Regions from separate parts of the Azoarcus sp. KH32C genome, predicted to be linked through region 4. Evidence: predicted binding sites of a transcription regulator. Region 4 holds the regulator's gene; each other region holds the start of a gene.

Evidence for each region. Region 4 encodes FNR, which switches genes on or off when oxygen is low (the NO sensors DNR and NnrR bind a similar motif). Its sites were predicted from a motif close to TTGANCTAGNTCAA; they were not measured.
Region 1: the regulator FNR is predicted to act here: its motif matches at 1,398-1,411, upstream of AZKH_RS07150 (thiamine pyrophosphate-dependent enzyme).
Region 2: the regulator FNR is predicted to act here: its motif matches at 1,604-1,617, upstream of AZKH_RS17575 (nitrite reductase).
Region 3: the regulator FNR is predicted to act here: its motif matches at 1,098-1,111, upstream of paaN (phenylacetic acid degradation protein PaaN).

What each region holds. Positions count from the first base shown of each region.
Region 1 covers NC_020516.1:1,619,933-1,623,197, forward strand. Annotated here, with positions in the region: gene AZKH_RS07145 (methyl-accepting chemotaxis protein) at 1-1,357, shown strand, start outside; gene AZKH_RS07150 (thiamine pyrophosphate-dependent enzyme) at 1,469-3,265, shown strand, end outside.
Region 2 covers NC_020516.1:3,928,553-3,931,817, reverse strand. Annotated here, with positions in the region: gene AZKH_RS17575 (nitrite reductase) at 1-1,522, opposite strand, end outside; gene cobA (uroporphyrinogen-III C-methyltransferase) at 1,660-2,445, opposite strand; gene AZKH_RS17565 (cytochrome c) at 2,668-3,021, shown strand; gene AZKH_RS17560 (cytochrome D1 domain-containing protein) at 3,039-3,265, shown strand, end outside.
Region 3 covers NC_020516.1:465,030-468,294, reverse strand. Annotated here, with positions in the region: gene paaH (3-hydroxyacyl-CoA dehydrogenase PaaH) at 1-101, opposite strand, end outside; gene paaG (2-(1,2-epoxy-1,2-dihydrophenyl)acetyl-CoA isomerase PaaG) at 103-936, opposite strand; gene paaN (phenylacetic acid degradation protein PaaN) at 1,223-2,896, shown strand; gene AZKH_RS02015 (sensor domain-containing diguanylate cyclase) at 2,973-3,265, shown strand, end outside.
Region 4 covers NC_020516.1:3,589,355-3,592,619, forward strand. Annotated here, with positions in the region: gene hemN (oxygen-independent coproporphyrinogen III oxidase) at 1-1,337, opposite strand, end outside; gene fnr (fumarate/nitrate reduction transcriptional regulator Fnr) at 1,471-2,208, shown strand; gene AZKH_RS15870 (SirB2 family protein) at 2,269-2,664, opposite strand; gene AZKH_RS15875 (NnrS family protein) at 2,668-3,265, opposite strand, start outside.

The DNA.
Region 1 (3,265 bases), 2.0 Mb from region 4:
CATCACGGACATGGTGCCTCATACCCTGATGCACCCGATCAAGCCGGAGCTCGACGGCAAGGACATGCGGGATACGGCCGATCCGAAGGGCAAGCACCTGTTTGTCGAGTTCGTCGACGTCGTGCGCAAATCCGGTTCGGGCTACGTCGACTACCTGTGGCCGAAGCCCGGTTCGAATGAGCCGCAACCCAAGCTGTCCTACGTCAAGGGGTTTGCGCCCTGGGGCTGGATCGTCGGTTCGGGCGTCTATGTGAACGACGTCGAGGAAGTCTTCCGGCACCACGCGCTCGATTCGATCCTCCTCGGCCTCCTTGCGGCTTTGATGATTTTGGGAGTGTCCTGGTACATCGGCCGCGGGATCCTGCGCCAGTTGGGCGGCGAGCCTGCGGATCTGCAGCGGATTGCCGCCAGCATCGCCGACCGTGACCTGACCTCCCGCATGACGGTCAAGGCGGGCGACAGCCGCAGCATCACCTACGCGATGGACCAGATGCAGTCGCGTCTGTCCGAAGTGATCCGCCGCGTACGCGACAACGCCCACGATGTCAGCGAGGCGGTGCGTCAGGCCGCCGGCGCGGGGCGCGCGATCCACGACGCCTCGATGCGCCAGACCGAAGTCGCCGGTAGCACCGCGGCGGCGATCGAACAGATGGCGGTGAGCGTCGCGCACGTCTCGGAAAACACCGAGGAGGCGCGCGGCAATTCGCGTCGCACGGCTGACATCGCGCAGCGCGGCGAGGAGCTCGCCCGCGACGCATCCGACGGCATCGCGCAGATCTCCGAGACCGTCACGAGCGCCGCCAAGCAGATCCAGATTCTGCGCGACCGCTCCGGCGAAATCGGCGAGATCGCGAACGTGATCCGCGAGATCTCCGATCAGACCAACCTGCTGGCGCTCAATGCCGCGATCGAGGCGGCACGCGCCGGCGAGCAGGGCCGCGGCTTCGCGGTCGTCGCGGACGAGGTGCGCAAGCTTGCCGAGCGCAGCGGCGCGGCCACCGCACAGATCTCGCAGGTGATCGTCTCGGTCAAGGCCGAGACTGAAAGCGCCGTCGCGAGCATCGAGGAGATCGTACCCAAGGTCGATTCGGGGGCGAAACTTTCAAGGCTGGCGGCCGAAGCCCTGCGCGAGATCCGCGAAGGTGCGCACGACACGCTCAGCCGTCTCGAAGAGGTCGTGCTGTCGATGAAGGAGCTGACCTCGGCGAGCAACAGCGTCGCGACCAACATGCAGGAAGTCGCGGAGATGGCCGAACGCAGCAGCGACGAGATCCGCAGCAGCACCGAGTCGACCGAAAGGCTTACCCAGAGCGCCGATGCGCTGGACCAGCTGACCGCCGGTTTCCGCGTCGGCTGAGTGTGACGCGTTCGCGGCCGTGCCGCGAACGTGGGCAGGATTGATCTGGGTCAACGGAGCAAAGCTGACCGATCGGTAAGATTTGCTCTCCTCAACTCGGAGAGCCGAGTCATGCCCGTATCCCAGACGCTCCCGGCGCCCGCGCGCCTGTTCCTGTCCGGCAACGACGCCGTTGCCCGCGCCGTCTGGGAGGCCGGCACTCGGGTCGCCGCCGCCTACCCGGGCACGCCCTCGACGGAAATCGTCGAGGTGCTGTCCCGCTATCTCGATCTCTACACCGAGTGGTCGATCAACGAGAAGGTCGCCCTCGAAGTCGCGCTCGGCGCCTCGATGGTCGGCGCGCGCGCCTTCTGCGCGATGAAGCACGTCGGGCTGAACGTTGCCTCCGACGCGTTGATGACGATGACCGTCACCGGCACCGAGGGCGGCCTCGTGATTGCGGTCGCCGACGACGTCGGGATGTCCTCGTCGCAGAACGAACAGGATTCGCGCTACTGGGGCCGCTTCGCGCACGTGCCGGTGCTGGAGCCGTCCGACTCGCAGGAAGCGTATTCGATGACCCTCGCGGCCTTCGAGCTCTCCGAGCGCTTCCGCGTGCCGGTGATCCTGCGCCTGACGACGCGCATCTGCCACGTGAAGGGCCTGGTACAGACCGGCTCCCGGATCGAGGTCGAGCCCGCCGGCTTCGTCAAGGATCCGCGCCACTGGGTCATGGTGCCCGGTAACGCCAAGCCGCGTCTGCCGAAGATGCTCGAGCGGGACGCCGCCTTGCGCGCGGAAACCGAGGTCTCGCCGCTCAATGAGGTGATCGAAGGCAGCGATCGCCGCATCGGCTTCGTCACCTCCGGTGCCGCCTTCATGCATGTGCGCGACGCCTTCCCCGATGCGCCGGTGTTCAAGCTCGGACTCTCCTGTCCGGCGCCGATCGAGCGCCTGCGCGCCTTTGCGGCAAGCGTCGATGCGCTGCTCGTCGTCGAGGAGACCGAGCCGCTCATCGAAACCGAACTGAAGGCCGCCGGCATCGCCTGTCACGGCAAGGATGTGCTGCCCCGCCTGCACGAACTGGTGCCCGACGTCTTGAAGCCGGCCGTCGCGCGACTGCAGGGCGAAGTCGTCGAGCCCCCCGAGCACGTCGCCGCCCAACAGGTCTTCCCGCGCCCGCCGACGATGTGCGTCGCCTGTCCGCATCTGGGCGTCTATTACACGCTCTCGCAGATGCGCAACATCATCATCTCGGGCGACATCGGCTGCTACACGCTCGGCGCCGGCCACCCCTGGAACGCGCTCGACACCTGCATCTCGATGGGCGCGTCGATGGGCACCGCGCTCGGCATGGACAAGGGCAGGGGAGCGGCCGACGCCAACAAGAAGATCGTCGCGGTGATCGGCGACTCGACCTTCATGCACATGGGCATGCAGGGCCTGCTCGACATCACCTGGAATCGCGGCAACGTCACCGTGCTGCTCCTCGACAACCGCGCCGTCGGCATGACGGGCGGCCAGGACAATCCCGGCACCGGGCGCGACATCCACGGCGAGGAACGCTCGCGCGTCGACTTCGCGCAACTGTGCGAAGCCCTCGGCGTGCGCCGCGAACGCATCCACGTCGTCGATCCCTACCAGTTGCCGGTGCTTTTCAAGACGATCCGCGAGGAAACCAAGATCGAGGAGCCTTCGGTCATCATCACCAACCGCCCTTGCGTGCTGATCGACGACTACAAGCCGACCCAGCCCTACATGGTCCAGGAAGACCGCTGCACCGGCTGCGGCAACTGCGTCGAGGTCGGCTGTCCGGCGATCCACGTCACGCGCCGCGACAAGGTCGTGAAAGCCTCCGGCAAGGAAGTCGACCTCTCCTTCGTGCGCATCGAAACCTCCGCCTGTACCGGCTGCGGCCTGTGCGTCCAG
Region 2 (3,265 bases), 340 kb from region 4:
CCTTGAGGCCGGCCCAGTCGCCGATCGGCAGGACCTTGAACCCGGCTTGCAGGTTCTTGAGGTCATACACGGCGACCGACTGGCTGACCTTCGACTCCGGGTGCAGCGGGTTGTCGACGTAGAGGTGGTTCGACTTCGGATGGGTCTTGATGAACAGCGACCCGCCGCCCTGGCTCTTCAGGGTGTCGACCATCTTCCAGGCGTACTGCTTGTGCTTTTCCGGGTCGGTGCCGACCAGCGCGATCGAGTCGTCGCCGAGGTGGCCGGTTGCCCAGACCGGACCGTACTTCGGATGGACGAAGTTCGCGCCGCGGCCTGGGTGCGGGATCTTGCCGACGTCGATGAGGCCGGCGAGCTTGCCTTCCTTGGCGTCGATCGCGGCGACCTTGTTCGACTGGTTCGCCGCGACCAAGAAGTAGCGTTTCGAGAGGTCCCAGCCGCCGTCATGCAGGAAGCGCGCGGAGCCGATCTCGGTCATCTTCAGGTTCTTGATGTCGGAGTAATCGACCATCAGCGTCTTGCCGGTTTCCTTGACGTTGACGAGGAACTCGGGCCTGAAGTGGGAAGCGACGATGGAGGCGACGCGCGGTTCGGGGTGGTATTCCTGCGTGTCGACGGTCATGCCGCGGGTCGAGACAATCTTCAGCGGCTCGAGCGTATCGCCGTTCATGAGCACGAACTGCGGCGGCCAGTAGGCGCCAGCGATCGCGAGCTTGTCCTCGAAACCCTTGAACTTCGACGTGTCGACCGAGCGCGCTTCGAGGCCGATGCGGATCTCGGCGACGTTGTCCGGCTTCTCCATCCACAGGTCGACCATATTGACGCGCGCGTCACGCCCGATCACGAACAGGTAGCGGCCGGAGGCGGAAATGCGGGAGATATGCACCGCATAGCCGGTCTTGATGATGTTGATGATCTTCTTGGTGTCGCCGTCGATCAGCGCGATCTCGCCGCTGTCGCGCAGCGTGGTCGAGAAGATGTTCGCGATGTTGTAGTTGTTCATCTTCTTCGTCGGGCGCTGCTCCGGCGGAATGATGACCTTCCACGTCGACTTCATGTCCGCCATGTTGAACTCGGGCGGTTGCGGAGGCGTCTGCTGGACGTAGCGGGCCATCAGGTCGACTTCGTCGTCGCTCAATTCGCCGGAGGTGCCCCAGTTCGGCATGCCGGCGGGCGAGCCGTACTTGATGAACACCTTCAGGTATTCCGAGCCACGGGACAGGGTGATGTCCGGCGTCAGCGGCTTGCCGGTCGCGCCCTTGCGCAGCACGCCGTGGCAGCCGGCGCAGCGCTGGAAGTAGATGTTCCGCGCCTTGTCGAACTCGGCCTTGCTCATCTTGGGTGCGTCGGGGTTGCTGTCCTTATACAGATCGACATCCGCGAGGGGCGAACCGCCGGCCTGATATTTCGCTTCGGCTTCGTCCACGTGTTTTTTTGCGTCGTCGGCGAAGGCCTGCGAAATCGCCAACGGCAGGCTGGCAAGCAGCATCGCCCCGGACAGCCATTTCCCGTGCTTACTCATGGTTGAACTCCTTTCATGAAAAGTGTGCCGCGGACGCATTCCGCTGAATGCCAAGCGTGATCCTGATGAGGGTCGGAATCCTTAACCTTGATCAATTCATGGTTTTCCTCGCACCATTGATGCATACACAGACGGCATCAGCAAACGCATGTCGCTTCCGGCGCGGCGGCGGGCTGGGGACGGTAGAGAGATACGACGGAGCCGATCATGATGAGCGCCGGCGACCGGATGCGATCGCGCCGGACGGCGTCGGCCAGCTGGTCGAGGCGTTCGGCGAGGACGATTTGTTCTGGTGTCGTGCCGGCGTGGATCACTGCCGCCGGGGTGTCGCCGGGCAGGCCGTGAGCCACGAGTTCGCGGCAGATGATGTCCAGTGCACCGAGTCCCATGTAGATCACGACGGTCTGCTTGGCGCGGGCGAGGGCGGGCCAGTCGAGGTCGACGGTGCCATCCTTCAGGTGGCCGGTCGCGAAGACGACCGAGCGTGCATGCTCGCGGTGGGTGAGAGGGATCCCGGTACAGGCGGCAATGCCGCAGGCGGCGGTAATGCCGGGAACGACCTCGCAGGCGATACCGTGGGCGACAAGCGCCTCCATCTCCTCTCCGCCGCGGCCGAACATGAAGGGGTCGCCGCCCTTAAGGCGCACGACATCGTGGCCGCCGCTCGCCAGTTCGACCAACAGGTCGTTGATCTGGTCCTGCGGCAAGGCATGGTTGCCGGCCTCCTTGCCGGCGTAGATCATCCGGGCGGCCGGATTCACGAGCGCGACGACGTCGGCGCCGACCAGGTGGTCATAGACGACCACACGCGCCGTCGCAATCAGGCGCGCCGCTTTCATCGTCAGCAATTCCACATCGCCCGGGCCCGCGCCGACGAGGTAAACCTTCCCCGCAGGAGGGCGGGCGGTCGTTCGAGTGCTCATGGCTGGATCTCCGGTGATGCCGCAGGCATTGCTCCGCACGGCAAGGTTCGTCGGCAGGGATGAAGTTTTCCATCGCTACTTTATCCCTTCCTGCAGTGTGGGAAATTAACCGATATCAAGGAGCGCGGACGTATGCCGGCGGATACTGCACGGTGCGCCGACGGCTTGCTGACGGCATGACAGGGAATATGGGCCGAGGGTTCGTTCGGCGAGGGAGAGAACGTGTCGGATTGGGGATTACGCGCGACAGCGGCCTGTCTGGCACTGACGGCCTTGCAGGCGGGCGCGCAGTCGAATGCTCCCGATGGACACCGTCAGCGCGAGCTCGTGCATCTGGTGCGCCAGGACTGCGGGTCCTGCCACGGGCTGACATTGCAGGGAGGACTCGGCCCAGCGCTGACTCCGGCGGCGCTGCGCGAGCGGCCCCGCGAAGGGCTCGCTGCGACGATCGTCGGCGGCCGTCCCGGAACGCCGATGCCGCCGTTTCGCGGCATCGTCAGCGAGGGCGAGGCCGTGTGGATCGTCGAGCGACTGATCGAAGGTTTTCCGCCCGACTCGGGTTCGGTCGGACAATGAACAGGGTGAGGGAAGCAATGTTCCGCAAGCTAAAGACGGCCGTGCAGATCGCCTTGCCGGCCTTGCTGGTGGCGGCATGCTCGACCGCGCCTGCGCCCTCCGTTCGCGGCACCGGCGATCTTGGCGTCGTCATCGAGCGTGCGAGCGGTCAGATTCAGGTCGTCGAAACCTCGGGGCGCAGCCGCTTGGCGCAGGTGTCGGGTCTGGGCGACTTGTCGCACGCATCCGTGGTCTTCTCGCGCGA
Region 3 (3,265 bases), 2.0 Mb from region 4:
TACACGGTGTGGCCCGCGCGCGCCGCGACTTGGGCAATGCCGCTGCCCATCGCGCCGGCACCGACGACCAACACCTTCACGTCTTTACCGAGAGCCGCCATCTCAGTCCCCCTTGAACCGAGGCGTGCGCTTTTCGATGAAGGCGGCGACCCCTTCGCGGTAGTCGTTCGACTGGCCGCACACCGTCATCAAGTCGCGCTCGAGATTGAGCTGGGTCTCGAAGTCGTTCGTCGAGCTCGCCCACAGCGCCTGCTTGGTCTTCGCGTAACCGAAGGTCGGCCCTTTCGCGAGACCGGCGGCGACCTGCTGCACCGTCGGCATCAGCGCCTCGTCATCGACGCACTTCCAGATCAACCCCCAGGCCTCGGCCTGTTCGGCGGAGAGCTTCTCGCCCAAGAGTGCCATGCCCATCGCGCGGGCCGGGCCCACGAGACGCGGCAGAATCCAGCTGCCGCCGGTGTCCGGCACGACGCCGAGCTTGCTGAAGGACTGGATGAAGCTCGCCGAGCGCGCCGCGAACACCAGATCGCAGGCGAGCGCGAGGCTCGCGCCGGCACCGGCTGCGACACCATTGACCGCAGCGATCACCGGCAACTCCAGGCTGCGCAGCGCGAGCACCAGCGGCTTGTAGTTCTTCTCGACCGATTCGCCCAGATCGACCGGCGCAGCGCCCGGCGCGACCGCGCGGTCCGCCAGATCCTGTCCCGCACAGAAACCGCGCCCCGCGCCAGTAAGCACCAGCACCCGCACGACGCCCGTCGCACGCCCCTCCTTCACCTTGGCCAGCGCCGCACGCACTTCTTCGTGCATCTGCGTCGTGAAGGAATTCAACCGATCCGGCCGGTTCAGCGTCAGCGTCGCGACGCCGTCGATCACTTCCAGGCGAATCGTCTCGCCCTGCATGCCCCATTCGGTACTGCCCAGCTGGCTGCTCATGCGTCTCCTCCTGTTGCGACCTCTGCACAGGCTGCCGCCTCTGCAGAAATCCCTTGGTTTGTTCGGCCCGGAAGGTTTCTAGACCTTCAGTCGGCTGACCGGTCGCATCTCGCTTTTATAGCCGCCGCGTTGTTTGACCGACCGGTCAATCAATAGTAAGCTTGATCCAGATCAAAAAACAACTACTTTTTGCTTGACAGGTTTCCGCGGCGCAACACGGCCGTTTCAAGTCGAAACACTTCCCCACGGGTTCGCAGAAATCCGCCCGCCACCAGAGGAGACACCCATGTCAGTCACGCCCGCGCAGCTGTTCGACAAGCATCACGGCACGCTCGAAGCCGCCGTCCAGGCCATCCATACCCGCGGCTATTGGACGCCCTACCCCGAGATGCCCAGCCCCAAGATCTACGGCGAAACCGCCCAGGACGATGGCCGCAAAGCCGTCGAAGCCTGCTTCGGCCGCGAGTTCGAGCTCGGCCAGCCGGGCCAGACCGGCTGGATGGCCACCGAGCGCTCGCCCTACGGCGTCGAGTTGGGCGTGCGCTATCCGGTGTGCGATGCCGAGGCGCTGATCGCCGCGGCGCAAGCCGCGATGCCGGCTTGGCAGCGCATCGGCGCGCAGGGCCGCGCCGGCGTGTGCATGGAGATCCTCGAACGCCTGAACAAGAGAAGCTTCGAGATCGCCCACGCGGTGATGCTGACCACGGGCCAGGGCTGGATGATGGCCTTCCAGGCCGGCGGCCCGCACGCGCAGGACCGCGGCCTCGAAGCGCTCGCCTACGCATGGGACGCGATGAAGGCCGTGCCGGCCGAGACCGTCTGGGAAAAGCCCCAGGGCAAGAACCCGCCGCTGAAGATGCAGAAGCACTTCGAGATCGTCGGCCGCGGCGTCGCGCTCGTGATCGGCTGCGGCACCTTCCCGACCTGGAACACCTATCCCGGCCTCTTCGCCGCGCTCGCGACCGGCAACCCGGTGATCGTCAAACCGCACGGCAACGCGATCCTGCCCGCGGCCATCACGGTGCGCATCGCACGCGAAGTGCTTGCCGAGGCGGGCCTCGACCCGAACCTCGTCACGCTCGCTGCCTTCGACAAGCGCGACGCGACGCAGAAGCTCGCGACCCATCCGGCCGTCAAATCGATCGACTTCACCGGCGGCAACACCTTCGGCCAGTGGCTGATCGACAACGCCCGCCAGGCGCAGGTCTATGCCGAGCTCGCCGGCGTGAACAACGTCGTCATCGAATCGACCGATAACTACAAGGCGATGCTGCGCAATCTCGCCTTCACGCTGTGCCTGTATTCGGGCCAGATGTGCACGACGACGCAGGCGATCCTCGTCCCCGCCGGCGGCATCGACACCGACCAGGGGCACAAGAGCTACGACGAAGTCTGCGCGGATCTCGCCGCGGCTATCGACAAGTTCCTCGCCGACCCGGCCGTCGCCACCGCGGTACTCGGCGCGATCCAGTCGCCCGACACGCTCACCCGCATCGCCGAAGCCGTCGAATACGGCCGCGTCGTGCGCCCCTCGACGAAGATCGAGCACGCCGAATTCCCGCGGGCCGAGGTCCGCAGCCCGCTCCTGCTCGCCTGCGACGCCGCCGACGAGAAGAGCTATATGGAAGAGCGCTTCGGCCCGATCAGCTTCGTCGTCCGGGTCGCTGACGGCGCCGCGGCGATTGCCCTGTCCGAACGCATCGTGCGCGAGCATGGCGCGCTCACCGTCGGCGTCTATTCGACCAAGCCCGACGTCATCGACGCGATGACCGAAGCCACGTGGCGCGCGGGTGTCGCACTGTCGATCAACCTGACGGGGGGCGTCTTCGTTAACCAGTCAGCGGGCTTCTCCGACTATCATGGAGTCGGCATGAACCCGGCCGCCAACGCCAGCTACTCCGACAGCGCCTTCGTCGCGAACCGCTTCCGCGTCGTGCAGCGGCGTTACCACATCGACTGACCCGGTCGCGGTCGTGCGGCCCGCGGAGTACGCCACCCCGCGGGAATCCGCCGCCCGGCCGAAACCGAGACCGCAGATGTTCATCACCGGCAACCACAAGACCCTTTCCGCCTCGCTCGAAACCATCGGCGCCGCCTTCGCGATCTTCGACCTGAAGGACAGCGCGAAGGGCGCGGTGCTGGTCACGGCGAATTCGCGCTTCGAGCAGATCAGCCACCGTCCCGTCGCCGAATGCATCGACCGGCCGCTGACCGAATTCCTGCCACGCTACCTGGAGAAGTCGCTGCGCACCTGCATCGCACACTGCCAGACGGTGCAGGGCGCACAGGAGGCGGAGCTGGTCGTCGAGCGCGGCGGCGAGAGCCACTG
Region 4 (3,265 bases):
AAGACCATCGCGATGCCGCGCACCAGCAAGCGCCCCGGAGGCAGCACGCTGATCCACTTGTCGCTGACCTTGAGCAGTCCGGCCTCTTCCATCGCACGCAGATCCTGAAGCTCCTCGGCGAAATACTCGTCGAACTTGATCAGGTGGGCGATTTCGAAGGACTCGATCGACAGCTCGAAATGGCACATCAGCGCCTGGATGATCGAGCGGCGCAGCAGGTCGTCCGCCGTCAGCTCGATGCCGCGCAGCACCGGCAGTTCGTCGCGATCGAGTATGTCGTAGTACTCGTCGAGCGTCTTCACGTTCTGCGAGTACACCGGCCCGATCTTGCCGATCGCCGACACGCCGAAGGCAAGCAGATCGCACTCGGCCTGCGTCGAATAGCCCTGGAAATTGCGGTGCAACCGCCCCTGGCGTTGCGCGACGGTGAGCTCGTCGTCGGGCTTCGCGAAGTGGTCCATGCCGATATAGACGTAACCCGCCTCGGTCAGCCGGCGAATCGCCAACTGGAGGATCTGAAGCTTGGTGTCGGACGTCGGCATGTCCTCGACCGCGATGCGGCGCTGCGGCTTGAACAAGCCCGGCAGGTGCGCATAGCTGTACAGCGAAATACGGTCCGGCGACAGCTCCAGCACCTGTTCCAGCGTGCGATTGAAGCTGATCATGTTCTGGCGCGGCAGACCGTAGATCAGGTCCATGCTGATGGACTTGAAGCCGGTGGCACGCGCCGAATCGATAACGAGCTTGGTTTCATCGAAGCTCTGGATGCGGTTGACCGCAGCCTGCACATCCTCGTTGAAATCCTGCACCCCGACGCTCATGCGGTTGAAGCCGAGGTCAGCGAGCAGCTTCACGGTTTCGAAATCGACCTTTCGCGGATCGACCTCGATCGAGTACTCGCCGTTCGGCACCAGCGTGAAACGCTTGCGCACCGACTCCATCAGCTCGCGCATTTCGTCGTGCGACAGGAAGGTCGGGGTACCACCGCCCAGGTGCAGCTGGGTGACCTGCCGGCTGCCGCCGAGCGAAGCCGCCACGAGATCCATTTCCTTCTCGAGGTACTTGAGGTACTTCGCCGAGCGTGCGTGATCCTTGGTGATGATCTTGTTGCACGCGCAGTAGTAGCAGATCGTGTTACAGAAGGGGATGTGGAAGTATAATGAAAGCGGCTTACTGACCCCTCCGACCCCGCGCTGAGCCAGCCAGTCGCGCAAGGCACGTGCGTCGAACGCTTCCACGAAGCGGTCGGCCGTCGGATAGGAGGTGTAACGCGGCCCGTTGATGTCGAAGCGACGAATCAACTGCTGATCGAAGACTAGATCTTTCTGACTGGTCATGGTTGTGTCGGTAGAGTGCATTTCGTACGATCTCAAAAAGCAGCACTTTTGTGGTTGACGTGGATCAACTTAGCATTTCACAGCTTATCCGCATCCACCGCATCTCTGTAGAGGAAACCAGATTATCGTGCAAATGAAGGCGACGGTGCCGATTACGGTTGCCGGTCTCAAGGTGGCATGCTCGCAATGCAACCTCGTCGAGTTGTGCCTGCCGTTCGGGATGTCGGAAAACGAAATCGACCGTCTCGACGAACTGGTCGGTGCGCGCCGCAAGATTAAGCGGCAGCAGCACCTGTATCGCGCAGGGGATCCGTTCGAGGCGATCTACGCGATCCGGACGGGTTCGTTCAAGACCGACGTGCTTCTCGAGGACGGGCGCGAGCAGGTCACCGGCTTCCAGATGACAGGCGAGATCATCGGATTGGATGGTATCAGCACCGAGCAGCACTCGTGCAACGCCGTGGCGCTGGAAGACAGCGAAGTCTGCGTGATCGCCTACAGCAAGCTGGAAGAACTCTCGCGGGTCGTCGAAGGCCTGCAGTTGCAGTTCCACAAGGTAATGAGCCGGGAGATCGTGCGCGATCACGGCGTCATGACGCTGCTCGGATCGATGCGCGCCGAAGAACGGCTTGCGGCCTTCCTGCTGAACATGTCGCAGCGCTTCACGGCGCGGGGCTTTTCGGCGGCCGAATTCCACCTGCGGATGACCCGGGAGGAAATCGGCTCCTATCTCGGACTCAAGCTGGAAACCGTTTCCCGTGCGTTCTCGCGCTTCCAGGAAGAAGGGCTGATTGCCGTTCAGCAGAAGCACATCCGCATCCTCGACAGCGCCGGCCTGAAGAAGCTGATCCAGCATCCTCACCGGAGTTGAGCGTTTTCGGGCAGGTGCGTCCTGCCGTCGCTCGCCATCCGGAATCGCCCGAAAGCGGGATCACGAACCAGCGACGAACGCCAGATAGCCCACCGGATTCTTGGTAACGGCAACCGACACGATCCACAGAAAGGTCACGACGGCCGCAGCGAATGCTGCGACACGGATACGCATCGTCGCGCCGCGCCGCAACGCGACAGCCCCGAGCAGGACGTAGACGACCAGGCCAAAGACCTTGGCGGTCACCCAGGGAGAAAGGAAGGGATACTGCCCGCTCATCGTCGCCAGCGCGATCGCGCTGCCGAGGAACACCGTGTCGATCACGTGCGGCAAAGTACGCGTCACCCTGTGATTGGCCAACGGGCTGCGACGCATCATCCACACACCCTGCAGCAGGAAGCCGCAGCCGCTCAGGGCGGCGCAGAACATGTGCAAGTGCTTGACGGCAAGATACATCGCTCACCCCGGACGGCCGTCGGCGCGCGGACGCAGGTAGATCGGCACATAGCGGACCGCCCATGAGCCGAACACGCCGACCCACCCGAGAACGGAGACCAGCATCGCCCACGGCGCCCATCCTGCGGGCACCAATTCAGCGAACACCCGCGTTACCGCCACCAACTCGAGCGTCAGAAAGAGGCCCCAGGTGAGCCGGTCTGCGGTCAGCTTCCGGCCGGAATGGCCCAAGGTCACGCGCGACACCATCCCCATCAATACGGAACCGAAGAAACCGACCCCCAACGCATGAAGCGGTGCCAGCCCCAGGATCTGCACTCCGCCCAACGCGGCCGTCGACTGGATGGCGAACAACGACCAGGCAATGCCGAGCCACAGGAAACCGATGTGGAGCATCGCGAGCAGAGGCACCTTCAGCGCCGACAGGAGTCGCCATTGACGGGACAACCACAACGACGCGACGGCCGCGGGCAAGTCGACGATCCAACTGAACGCAGACGCCCCGGCCATCGACAGTCCACCATGAACGACGCTCGCTCCGACGACGAGCCAGAGCGCCCACACCGGCCGCACGACCTGATATCCGGGGATCGGCCCTGTC